Regions from separate parts of the Cytobacillus sp. MT66 genome, predicted to be linked through region 3. Evidence: predicted binding sites of a transcription regulator. Region 3 holds the regulator's gene; each other region holds the start of a gene.
The links. Region 3 encodes Rex, which represses fermentation and respiration genes when NADH is low (regulators of the CRP and FNR family bind a similar motif). Its sites were predicted from a motif close to TTGTGAAATATTTCACAA; they were not measured.
Positions count from the first base shown of each region.

Region 1: AC1Q59_RS22630 (cytochrome c oxidase subunit 2A) is a predicted target of Rex. The motif match lies at 1,178-1,195, and genes of this name have one in related genera.
Region 2: AC1Q59_RS05295 (nitrate/nitrite transporter) is a predicted target of Rex. The motif match lies at 1,420-1,437, and genes of this name have one in related genera.
Region 4: AC1Q59_RS02555 (DoxX family membrane protein) is a predicted target of Rex. The motif match lies at 1,268-1,285, and genes of this name have one in related genera.

Region 1 is NZ_JBXAFB010000020.1:27,404-30,563, reverse strand. Features, by position in the region: gene AC1Q59_RS22640 (cbb3-type cytochrome c oxidase subunit I) at 1-483, opposite strand, end outside; gene AC1Q59_RS22635 (cytochrome c oxidase subunit II) at 498-959, opposite strand; gene AC1Q59_RS22630 (cytochrome c oxidase subunit 2A) at 972-1,118, opposite strand; gene AC1Q59_RS22625 (MFS transporter) at 1,906-3,156, shown strand.
Region 2 is NZ_JBXAFB010000002.1:397,420-400,579, reverse strand. Features, by position in the region: gene AC1Q59_RS05295 (nitrate/nitrite transporter) at 1-1,298, opposite strand, end outside; gene AC1Q59_RS05290 (Crp/Fnr family transcriptional regulator) at 1,548-2,246, shown strand; gene AC1Q59_RS05285 (nitrate reductase subunit alpha) at 2,475-3,160, shown strand, end outside.
Region 3 is NZ_JBXAFB010000030.1:4,809-7,968, reverse strand. Features, by position in the region: gene groES (co-chaperone GroES) at 1-57, opposite strand, end outside; gene AC1Q59_RS24320 (CPBP family intramembrane glutamic endopeptidase) at 350-1,078, shown strand; gene AC1Q59_RS24315 (DUF4305 domain-containing protein) at 1,075-1,278, shown strand; gene AC1Q59_RS24310 (redox-sensing transcriptional repressor Rex) at 1,304-1,957, opposite strand; gene moaC (cyclic pyranopterin monophosphate synthase MoaC) at 1,990-2,478, opposite strand; gene AC1Q59_RS24300 (ABC-F family ATP-binding cassette domain-containing protein) at 2,661-3,160, shown strand, end outside.
Region 4 is NZ_JBXAFB010000001.1:525,214-528,373, reverse strand. Features, by position in the region: gene AC1Q59_RS02570 (LLM class flavin-dependent oxidoreductase) at 1-136, shown strand, start outside; gene AC1Q59_RS02565 (DUF3219 family protein) at 156-440, shown strand; gene AC1Q59_RS02560 (cupredoxin domain-containing protein) at 669-1,124, shown strand; gene AC1Q59_RS02555 (DoxX family membrane protein) at 1,305-1,820, shown strand; gene AC1Q59_RS02550 (cytosine permease) at 1,966-3,160, opposite strand, start outside.

The DNA.
Region 1 (3,160 bases), on a different contig from region 3:
GCACATCCAAATTCCTAAGACGACAAAGACTAGACCAAAGTAGAACACTGGGTGTGCAGCCATTGGCGGATAGAATGTGTACATAACAGATGCTTCATTCATCAAAACCGGAATAACTACAAGCACTAATCCGATCATTTTTAGCCAGAAGCCAATCCATCCCATTTTACGTACTTTTGGAAGAAGACCTCCCAAAGTATGTGACATACCAGCATAGAAGTAACCGATTGTAAAGAATGCTGAGAATACCACAACTAGAAGTAAACCATGTGCTGTTAAGACTTGATAGTAGTTAAGCCATGATGGCAGTTCTAAAAGGCCGCCGCGGTTTAAACCTTGCATTAATCCAAAGGTACCGCCAAGCAATAGTGCGATAAATGTTACTAAGAAATATGATTTAGATAATTTCGCATCAAGAGGGTTTACACCCATTACTTTATTTGTTTTTTCCTTAAAGCTTGCAGTTTTTATTACCGCTTCCATCTAAAATCCCCCCTTTATTTCACCGTAATGGTAGTTGCCATTAACTGGTGACCGGCACCGCAATATTCATTACATAAAACTAAATATTCTCCAGGCTTATCGAACTTTTGAGTAATTTTTTGTACATATCCAGGCATTACCATTGCATTGACGTTTGTTTCAGCAATTTCAAATCCGTGAACAACATCTTTAGAAGTAAGAGTAAAATGAACAGTTGATCCAGCAGGAATTTCAATTTTACCTGGGTTGAAGCTAAATATTTGTAAAGTCATGACAACTTCATATTCATTTTCACCAATTTGTTTTACCCCTGGCTGGTCAAATGGTGCTGTTTGATCCACTTTTTGCGGATCGATTCTTTCCTCATTGCTTGGAGGTCCCATCTCCAGCGCAAATGCTTGATAGCCAGCAAAAATCATAAATAACATGATCATACCGAAGCTTAATGTTAGCCAAACTTTCTCAGAACGATGCATGATTTTCCCCCCTTAGAATCTAGCCATAAATAGGCCGTATAGAACTATATACGTGAATAAAATAACAGCTCCGACAACACCTACTGAAAAAAAGGTACCTACCATTGTTTCGTTTTCTTTAGACCCTTTTTTTCCGTGATTTGGTTTAGCAGCTCCCATCTTTTATTCCCTCCTTGTTTGGTTCATACCTACATAATAGTTGCGAATGATTATCACAGAAGTGAACTGCATCACATGCAAAAGTTCTTTTTTAATAAAAATAATAAATTGGCTTGTTTAAACCATAAATTTATGAAAAATGAAATTGGCCAAGAACCCGCAAACCGCGGTATTATCACTGTTTTCATGATTTAAAAAGGAAATAGGGCGAATATAGAAAAAGTGACAAATTATTGAACAAAAATAAAATAGGCATCTAAAAGGATGGGGAACAACATGATGATGTAAATAAATGGTGGAAAAGTGTTCGGTGACAGTTAAAAGCGATTGGAATTAATATCCTATCATTTTTTTGTTGAATCATTATTTTATGCGTGATAATATTAGAAACAGAAAATAAATACCTTTAATACGGTCCAGAGAGGCCGAGAAGGGCGCAATAGTAGGAGTAACTATGTCATTCTATGCCCTTTTTGTCCTCTGAGACGAAAAGGGCATTTATTTTTTAGGCAGTGTCAAAGCTTAATGTTGATTTTAACCGCTTAGTTGATTGGAGTGGAAGGTGCGTAGACTCCTGGGGGATCAGCGTTGAAGTGAGACCCTGCAGGAACGATCGTTCCGAGGAGGCTCGCAAAACGCCCCCTGAAAGCGAAGCGCCTGGAACGGAAATCAACGGCCTAATTTTAAGAGAATATATCTCTTTTAAGCATGTCCTGTGAGACTTGTAAAGAGAATGGAAAAGAGAATTTTCCATTCCCTCAAACAATGATAATGGAGGGAAACAACAATGGATTATCGTAAAAAAACAGTAGTAGCATCAGTAGCAGGTTTAACATTAGAAGGCATGGACATCATGTTTATCTCATTTGCCATGTCAATGATTGTCGCTCATTTCCAAATAGATTTTGCGACAGGCGGACTTATTTCTTCTATTACAAATATCGGTATGCTAGCCGGCGGTGTAGTCTTCGGAATTCTTGCAGATAAGTTTGGCAGGGTGAAGATCTTCACTTATACGGTCCTATTATTTGCAGTCGGAACAGCCTTAACTGGTATGGCATCAAACATTGAACAAATATACCTCTTCAGATTTATTGCTGGCCTGGGTGCCGGCGGTGAGTATGGAATCGGAATGGCCCTTGTTGCTGAGGCATGGCCAAAGAATAAACAGGGCAGAGCTTCATCATACGTTAGTGTAGGAGCACAATATGGCGTTATTCTTGCTGCGCTTCTTAGTGCTATGATTCTTCCAACTCTTGGCTGGAGAGCATTATTCTTCGTCGGTATTGTCCCTGTTATCTTTGCCTTTATCGTACGAAAGAACTTAGATGAGTCACCTGAATGGCTTGCTTCACAGAAAGAGAAAAAAGCTGCAAAGGTAAAAGAAAAAGGAAAGCTTATACAGCTATTCAACACACCGAAAACGGCTATGACCACAATCGCTCTAGCAATAATGGCTACCGTTCAAATTGCTGGCTACAATGGATTAATGATTTGGCTGCCATCCATGCTGCAGCAGTCCCAAGGTTTATCAGTTTCAGGTTCGGCGATTTGGACGATAAGTACGGCAGTTGGAATGATTATCGGAATGCTCACATTTGGACAGTTCATTGACCGAATTGGCATCAAACGTTCATATGGAATTTTCCTTCTCGCTTCGGCGGCTGCTGTATTCCTATACGCTTTTGCGGAAGGAAGTGCTGGAGTATTGATAGGAGGAGCCATCGTAGGATTCTTTTCAAATGGAATGTTTGCCGGCTATGGAGCTTTAATTGGAAGTCTTTACAATGTAGGAATCAGAAGTACAGCGACCAATACAATTTTCAACTTTGGACGGGCTGTTGGGGGATTATCTCCCATCCTAGTAGGATATCTCTTACAATCTTATGATATGACAGTAGCTATGACATACCTTGCAGGATTGTATATCATTTCCTTCATCTTTATGCTCAGTCTGAAAAAGGGAGAAACTGAAAACCGCTCAAGTGAAAAGCGGCAGATGGCTTCTTTTGCAAATGCCAAATTAGCTGAAAAGTAATACT
Region 2 (3,160 bases), on a different contig from region 3:
GAACTTAATACGTTCGGCTTTTTCCCGATAACTTCTTTTGCACTAAAGCCTGTAAGTTTTGTAAAAGCTGGATTTACTGTCTCTATCAACCCATTTCTATCAGTAACAATAATCCCTCCTGCTGTATGATCAACAATGTCAACAGCCATCTGTAATTTTTCCTGATAAAACATCCAGACGACTAAAATCAGACTTGCTAATGCAACCATCGCTAGGGACATAAACCCAATGGCGTAGTGCCCTGTTAAATTATATAAGAAGGTAAGCATTAATGGCGGGAAAAAACCGCCAAGCCCGCCCATTGCTGAAACAATTCCATTGACAATGCCGCCCTGTTTAGAAAAATACATTGGCACAAGCTTAAAAATAACCCCGTTGCCGATACCCGCACAAAAGGCAATCGTCAGACAGCCAGCGGTATAGTAAGTGATCGAAGGTGTAAATGCAAGCAAAATGCCTGATAAGGTTAATCCTGCAAAAACAAAAATCAAAATCTTGTAGGAATTAAATTTATCTGCCAGCCATCCTCCTAAAGGACGAATGAAAGTGGTAATCGCAATAAATCCTGCAGTCCTTACCCCTGCATCGACCTTTTCTAGATCAAAATGAGCAACAAGAAAATTAGGAAGATAGATGGTAAACGCAACAAAAGATCCAAAGGTGAGAAAATAAAACAGACTTAAAAACCATAGTTTTTCATTTTTATAAACACTATTTATTTGTTCCATTAACGGCGTATTGACCTTGGACTCCTGTCTGTCGCCAAAAATAAAATTAATAACCGCAAAAGCAAACATAAGGATAAGGAACAGCTGAACAGTCGTTTGCCATCCCAATTGTGTTGCAGCCACTGGGGCAGCAAAAGTAGTAATGGCGGTGCCAATATTGCCAACACCATAAATTCCATTGACAAAACCATGCCGTTCTTTTGGAAAATACTTCGGCAGCGACGTTACTCCTACTGAAAAAATAGCACCGCTCAAACCTAGAAACAGTCCGCCAATTAATAAATCCGTGAAAGTATTTGCTATGCTAATATAATAAATTGGGAAGAGTAACAGTAAAAAGCTAATAAAAAACATTCTTCTTGCCCCAAAGCGATTCGTCCAGTAACCAATTGGAATTCTCAGCAGAGATCCAAGTACCACTGGGATGGCAATGATAAAAGTTAACTGATTCGCGCTAAGGGTAATATCCTCCTTAATAAAAGGCATTAACGCTGACAAAATCACCCACACCATGAAACAGGCAATTAGACTAATTGTTTGAAGAGGTAATTGCCATGTCTTTAATTTCACAACAATCTTCTCCTTTCGTTCCCTTTAGTTGTCATTTTCAATGAACATCATTCATTGAGCCATTTTAAAGTGAAATATATTTCTATTTGATTGCATCGTAAGAAATTTTCTATGGTTGAAGATGTGAAGAAATTCACATCTTTTTTCTTTGTCATAAAACCTTCACAGTTCGTTTCGGGGGAAAACAAGCCTGCATATGATAAAATAGAAACATATAAAAGCTCGATAAAAGGTAAAGGTGTGATTTAAATGCCTAATGCAATGAAAGCTACTCAATCGATTCAAATAACTGAGCTGCTTCGGATTAAAGAACGGATGATCAATGCTGAAAAAGGCGACTACCTTTTTCAGGAAGGTGAAGATGCAGACGAATTATATTTAGTCTTATCGGGCAAGGTTCAGATCAGCAAAATTAGTTCTGACGGCAGGGAACTGACTTTAAGAATCGTCGGAGAAAATGATATATGCGGGGAATTAACATTATTCACAAGCAGCCCTAAATACCTTCTCAGTGCCCTTGTCATAGAAGAGGGAGAAATCGCTGTCATAAGAAAAGATGCGATTGAAAAACAAATCTTTCAAAACAGCGCATTGGCCTATGAATTTATGAAATGGATGAGCGACCATTTCCGCAAGACGCAAACAAAGTTTCGAGACCTAATGCTTAACGGAAAAAAAGGCGCCCTCTACTCTACCCTGATTAGAATGACTAACAGCTATGGGGTCAAGAAAGACGACGGGATATTAATTGACCTCCCTCTCACCAACCAGGAGCTTGGAAACTTTTGCGGAACCTCCAGAGAGAGCACCAACCGCCTGCTAAACGAATTAAAACGTAAAAACATCATTTCTATTAAAAAAGGCAAAATTACGGTCCATTGTCTGCAGTATTTAAGAGACGAAATTGGCTGTGAAAATTGCCCAGTTGTGTATTGCAGCATCGAATAGAGACCGATCTCCCGGAAGAAAATAATAAAAAATCCTACCCTCATTAAGCTGGCCAGTAATAGCCGGCTTTTTTATTTTTCTACAAAAATATTTTTGTCTATTTTGTGACATTAAAACTGAATGTGAAGTACTTCACTGTAGGTCAATCAACCCTGTTGCTACAGTGAGACTAAAGCAATGACCATTACATTCGATGAAATTTATTCGAATGGCAAAGGAGAGAATACTGTGAAGAAAAAACATTCGCCTTTATACAATCGCTTTAAATACTTTACTCCTATTGAAAAACAATCCAATAACCATAGTCAAACAACACATGAAAATCGTGATTGGGAACATGCGTACCGAAGCAGATGGCAGCATGATAAGGTTGTCCGCTCCACCCATGGGGTCAACTGCACTGGTTCCTGCAGCTGGAATATTTACGTGAAGGACGGCATTGTCACCTGGGAAGGCCAGCAGCTTGATTATCCATCAACAGGCCCCGATATGCCTGACTTTGAGCCAAGGGGATGCCCGCGAGGTGCGAGCTTTTCATGGTACATTTACAGCCCGCTTCGCGTTAAATACCCATATGTACGCGGGATATTACTTAATATGTGGCGCGAGGCTTTAAAGGTAAATGATAACCCGCTGGAGGCCTGGAAAAGTATTGTGGAAAATCCAGGAAAGGCAAAATCCTACAAACAGGCCCGCGGTAAAGGCGGATTAGTTCGCGCCGATTGGGATGAGGTGCTGAAGCTTGTTTCTGCATCTATTCTTTACACGGTTATTAAATATGGACCTGACCGAAATGTCGGTTTTACACCAATTCCAGCGATGTCAATGCTTAGCTATGCCTCTGGCTCACGCTTTATGTCCTTAATTGGCGGTCCAATGCTCAGCTTCTATGACTGGTATGCTGACCTCCCTCC
Region 3 (3,160 bases):
TTTTTCTTCTGTTTCAACAAGCTCGATAATAATTCGATCACCTAGTGGCTTTAACAAGTGAAACTACCTCCTCAATAAAATATGTAAATTTTATTTATTAGCACTCTCCTCTGATGAGTGCTAACACAATTATTATATTAATGAATTTCAAATCTATTTGCAAGAGAGAAGCTTTATTTTTTGCAAAAAAAATCATCATCATATAAGTTCTGATCACTGAACCTTAGCACCTCAAATAGTTTATCCTTATTCCTGCTGTTAAAAACACCTACAATTTGAAAAAAGCTCCTCTTTATTAGTAAAATGGAAAGGTATCATTATGAATCAGCAAATTTAAGGAGACAATAGATTGAAAAAGGAATATTGGTTCATTCTTATTGCTTATATTGTCATGCAATTCTCAAGCATTGCCGGTGTGCCCCTTGTTGTATTCGCGGCTTCTTTGTTTGGGAAGCCCCCCGAGGACATAGAGATATTTGCTGTAGCAGCCTGGATTATGATCAGCTTTACAATCACGCTTATCATCACCCTTGCGCTTTTGCGAAAAGAAATGAAAAATAATCCGATGAGGAGTGCATCCTCACCAATTACTGCTGCTGCATGGGCGATTGGCGGTGTCTTTCTCGCCTTATTTGCCCAGTCATTTGCCGCAAATATCGAAAGACTTATCGGAATAGAAATGGGCTCAGAAAATACGCAAAGCATTATGCGTCTGATAGAAGCTTTTCCATTTGTCATCCTGATAAGTTCCATTATTGGGCCAATTCTTGAGGAAATCGTTTTTCGAAAAATTATCTTTGGCGCCCTGCATCAGAGGCTTAATTTTATTTTATCGGCACTAATAAGTTCAGTTATTTTTGCATTGGCACATGCAGAGCCTGAACACGTCCTGTTATATTCAGCCATGGGCTTTACCTTTGCCTTTCTATATGTAAGAACAAAGCGGATTATCGTTCCGATCTTTGCCCATGTTTCGATGAATACCTTAGTCGCAATCCTGCAGCTTAATCAGGAAAGTATTGAAAATTGGCTGCAGCAAATGGAAAAAATGCAAGCCATTATTGGAGGTTTATTATGAGGGGGTCCTTGTTTTCTGGGATCGTTTACATTATTCTCGGAATTCTTTTCACATCCATTGCCATAGAAAATGTTCAAAGGGAACAAACATGGGGGATTTTCACTTACTTCCTCATTCTTATTGCAACCTTCGATTTAGGAAGCGGTCTGAGGATGATTGCTTTTCATTTTAAATTTAAGAAAGCACAGAACAAAAAATGAGCCACTTCAATTTTGGCTCATTTTTTTAATCCTCTTCCGTATCAATCGGATAATTCTTCAAGAAGTAGATGAGCGATTGCAGCTCTACAGCTAAGTCAATATGGTGAATTCTGATGGTTGAAGGAAGGTTTAATCTTGCTGGAGTAAAGTTCAAGATCCCTTTCACATCACTATGAACAAGCCGATCGGCAATGGCCTGCGCTGCAGGGGCCGGAACAGTCAAAATGGCGACCCGGATCTGCTGCTCTCTGAGAACTTTTTCGAGATTGTCCATATGAAAAACAGGAACCTCTCCAATCTTTGTGCCAATTTTGCCTGCATCCACATCAAAGGCTACTTCAATTTTCGTATTGTTATTTTTGAGAAAATTATAGTTGAGGAACGCGGTTCCTAAATTCCCTACCCCAATAAGGGCAACTTTTGTGAGCTCATCCTGATCCAGGGTTTTCCGAAAAAAGTTCAATAAATAATTGACATTATATCCATAGCCCTTTTTCCCTAAAGCCCCAAAATAGGAAAAGTCCCTTCGAATAGTTGCAGAATCCACTTTAACAGCTTCGCTTAACTCCGCAGATGAAACCCTTTGTTTGCCCGAGGAGTGTAAATTCTTTATAAATCTGTAGTATAAAGGGAGCCGTTTTGCAGTTGCCTGCGGTATTTTCATTGATTCATTCGGCATTGATGTCCCTCCCTTTCTTAAATAATAAAATGTTAAATGGATTCTCTTTTGAAATCTCCGTTTTTTCCGCCTGTTTTTTCTACTAAATAAGTTTCCCCTATTACCATTCCTTTATCGATAGCTTTGCACATATCATAGACTGTTAATGCGCAGACAGATGCAGCCGTTAGCGCTTCCATTTCAACACCGGTATTGCCCTTGGTTTTTACAGATGCATCGATTAATAATATGTACTGTTCTTTTTCCTCTTTCCATGCAAAGGATATATCCACTCCGGTTAAAGAAATTGGATGGCACATCGGGACAATATCCCATGTTTTTTTGGCTGCCATGATTCCAGCTACCTGTGCAACGGCCAGGACATCGCCTTTTTTCATTTTATTAGCAGTTATTTTTTCATATATTTCATTGCTAACTGTAATGCTTGATCGTGCAATTGCTGTCCGGGCTGTCTCAGGCTTATCGCTTACATCTACCATTTTCGCCCTGCCCTCTTGATTAAAATGAGTGAAATCTGCCATTTTAAATAAACACCTCACATTCAAATCATACACTATTTTTTTTAAGCTGTGTATTTCTTGTGGTAATTTTCACAATTTTCCGCACCCAGTTTTCAAGATACGAATGTCTTTAACTATGCTTCCTTTGTTGCCCGCCTAATTCGAATAGGTTACACTATTTCTAGAGTATAGAGGTGAAAGAAATGATTCTACTGCAGGTTAATCAGCTAGAAAAAAACTTTGGTGCTGATACCATTTTATCGAATATAAAGCTTGAAGTACAAACTAGAGACCGGATTGCCTTAGTCGGGCGAAATGGGGCTGGCAAATCCACGCTGCTAAAAATAATTGCCGGTCAAATGTCCTATGATTCCGGAGATATTATTAAGCCGAAAGGGATTGAAATCGGCTATCTTGCCCAAAACACCGGTCTAGAATCCGACCGGTCTATATGGGATGAAATGCTGACTGTATTTGAGGATTTGCAAAAGCAGGAAAAGGATTTACGCCGCCTGGAGGAAAAAATGGCGGATCCCGATCTTATTGCCAATCCCGATGAGTATGAACGTATTTTAAAAGAATATGATCTGCTACAGGTTCAATTTAAGGAGCAAGGCGGCTATCAGTATGAATCGGATATCCGCTCCGTTCTTCACGGGTTAAACTTTCATTCCTTCAGCTACGAAACAAAGATTTCCACGTT
Region 4 (3,160 bases), on a different contig from region 3:
ATACGAACTCTACGGACACCAGCGTTTCCTCGCCCAGTTAGATATTGGCGGTCAACCCTTTACGAATGTAGCAAAAGGTATTGAATTGCTGGCAACTGAAGTGGCTCCTGTGGTCCGTAGAAAAACAAGTAAATAACGATAGGGGAAAAAATTCTATGGTAAAAGAAATTATCTTAAATAATACTTTGGTTAAGGTACACAGTTTTGAACACAGCAAAGTAAATAACTTCAATGAAATTTCAGTTGGTTTTGAAGTCACGAGCGAGGAGTACCATGACATAGCAACGCTGCTATATGAAGGGACATTTGATGTGAAGGTACCTGATCTACCCTTATCGTTTAGAGGAACCATTCAGCAATATTCTACCTCGATTACAAATTTATATCAAAAAGGACAAGTTGGCGATTATTCCTTAACATTGCGTGAAGTGAAGATTTAAACAACATGGGGACGGATCGATTATTCAAAACAGTGGAATAGCTTTTATTTGAAAATAAATGATTGAAAGAAGCAGGGGAATCTCTGCTTCTTTTTTTATGACTATTAAAGGTCTTGAAAAATGTAATAGAGAATTGCCTGCAGCCAAGATATCTTGACCTGCATCAAGGAAATGGATGGGTAAGCTCATTAAAATAAAGGTATAAAAATTGAAAGGAGACGAAATACCATGAAAAAACTTGGTTTATTTATATTAGCGGGGGCATTATCAGTAGGGCTGGCAGCTTGCGGGGGTGCAGATGAAGAAACAAGCGGTTCGACACAAGAAGAAACTGAACAAGCTGCAGCAGCACCAGAAGAAACAAGTGGTTCCACTCAAGGAGAAACTGCTGAAACAGCAACAGCTTCAGATGCAGAGGAATTTACAATTACAGCAATGAACTGGGAGTTTAATGCAGATAAAGAATTGACTATTAAAAAAGGGACAAACGTTAGAATCAATTTAGTGAACGAAGAAGGGGTACATACGATTACTAATGAAGAATTAGGAATTGACCTTAGCGCGGGCGAACCAGTCGAGTTCACAGCAGATAAACCTGGAGAATACGATCTCATATGCTCAACCATATGTGGCGCAATTGAAGACCATGAGGGCATGAAACTCTCACTTAAAGTAATAGACTAAGGGTAGGCTCAGTTTCTGAAGGGGAAATGGGCGAGTTATTGGCGCCCATTTCCTTAGTAAGAAATATAACTTTCATGCGTTGCCGTATGACTTTAATCTGAAGGTTTTCAGCCGTGGCATTTCCAAAAAAATTTTGGTTTTATTTGTGAAATCATTCACAATGAAAAGGAGAAACTCATCATGAAAAAACATTTAAATGGAACAAAACTGGCTTTCGTTTGGTCAATATTGCGAATTTGGCTAGGACTTCAATGGATTGAACAGGGGTATTATAAAATTAGTTCTGGAGGATTTGACGCAAGCGGATTTTTACAGGGAGCTATTGCAAATGCCGGCGGTGATCATCCTGCAGTCCAAGGCTGGTATGCAGGCTTCCTTGAAGGATTTGCCTTACCCTATATAGAGTTTTTTAACATCCTGATCCCTTGGGGAGAATTCCTTGTCGGCTTAGGATTAATCTTAGGGTTGGCAACCATTCCGGCATTAGTTGCTGGTGCCTTTATGAATCTTAACTTTATAATGGCGGGGGCCGGATTCGCTAGCCTAGATTCAAAGCTTTTCGTGGTAGAAATCATTCTGTTATTTATTGGAACAGCAAGGTATTATATTGGACTTGATCGATTTGTCATCAGATATGTAAAAATATTTTTCAAACGGAGGAAGTATGGTGCAAATAAAATGAAAGCGACTGCCTAAAGAGATGCAGAATGTCCAGCCATGCGGGCTAGTGAGTTTAAAAATAGTTTTCATTTATCCCCGGTCAGCTAATAAAACCGGGGTCTTTTCATCATACTTTTCATGATATTTCCTTAATATCAGCTGCAATTTTTAGAGCGTCAGTTCAGTGTTGCTTGCTCTTATAACCGCCTCTCCCTAAAGGGATGACTACAAATCTAGTAATTATCCAGTATACAAGAGCACCAACTGCCATCGATGGCAAGGTAGCGGTAGTATACTGATACGGTGTATTTGATCCATACGTTAGTGGATTTAATAAATAAAAATAGGTGGCAAAACCACAAGTTAAGGAGATAAGGCTGGCGGGGTTCCAACCTTTCCAAAACGTATAGACGGAAGATGAGCTTGAATCATACAGATCTTTCATACTCAGCTGTTTTTTCCGAAATACAAAATAATCAATGATTTGGATACCAATTAATGGAGCAAAAAACACACCTAGGAGTGTTAGGAAATGACCAAATTTCGCGAAAAATAGGTCGGGGATCATTACAGACACAAAACATATAGGAACCAAGGTTAGTAATGTAACGGTGTTCCATGATTGTTTTTGCATAATAGTTAAGTTTCGCAAGCCTATACATGATATATAAACACCTATAACGGCTGATCCAAAGTTTGCAAATGCTATAAAGGCTAAAACAATACTTCCGTATATCATGCCTCCCAATTCTATCATCCAGATGGTAGGATCTGGCACACCGATTAATAAGACAGACAGCAGACCAATCGTACTCATAACAGCAACAGGGAAGCCAAGACCTAGCATGGAAGGCAAGGTGGTTTGGCTTGCTTTTGGCACGATTCTTACAATCCCGCCGACATAGGGCCACCAGGCAATTAAACTGACCAAGCCGATTTCGATGCCAGTTGTGTAATTCCATATAGTGCTGTGTGAGGCATAGGGTGGTTGGGCTGCGGCAATCGCTTGAAAACCAAATTTATTTACCATCATATATAACATCCAGATTCCGACCAAAATTATCAGGATGGCAATAATCGCCGATATATTCTTTACAGCTTTCGATCCTGATTTTAATAATAGCCAAATGGTTATCACTGCAGCTATTGCTAATGAAGATATCAACATTGAACTTTGAGATTCACTAATGATTCCTGTGATGATTAGCATTCGGGCAGCAGCTTTTGCGAAGAAGATGAGGAGAATGGAATTCCAGCCGATTACAGATAAGTATTGCAGCAGTAATGCAATAATCCAGCCTCGGTTTCCAAAAAGCGGTTTAGTTGAGGTGACACTATCAATCCCGTATTTTGCTGTTGCCGGAATCACAGCTAGA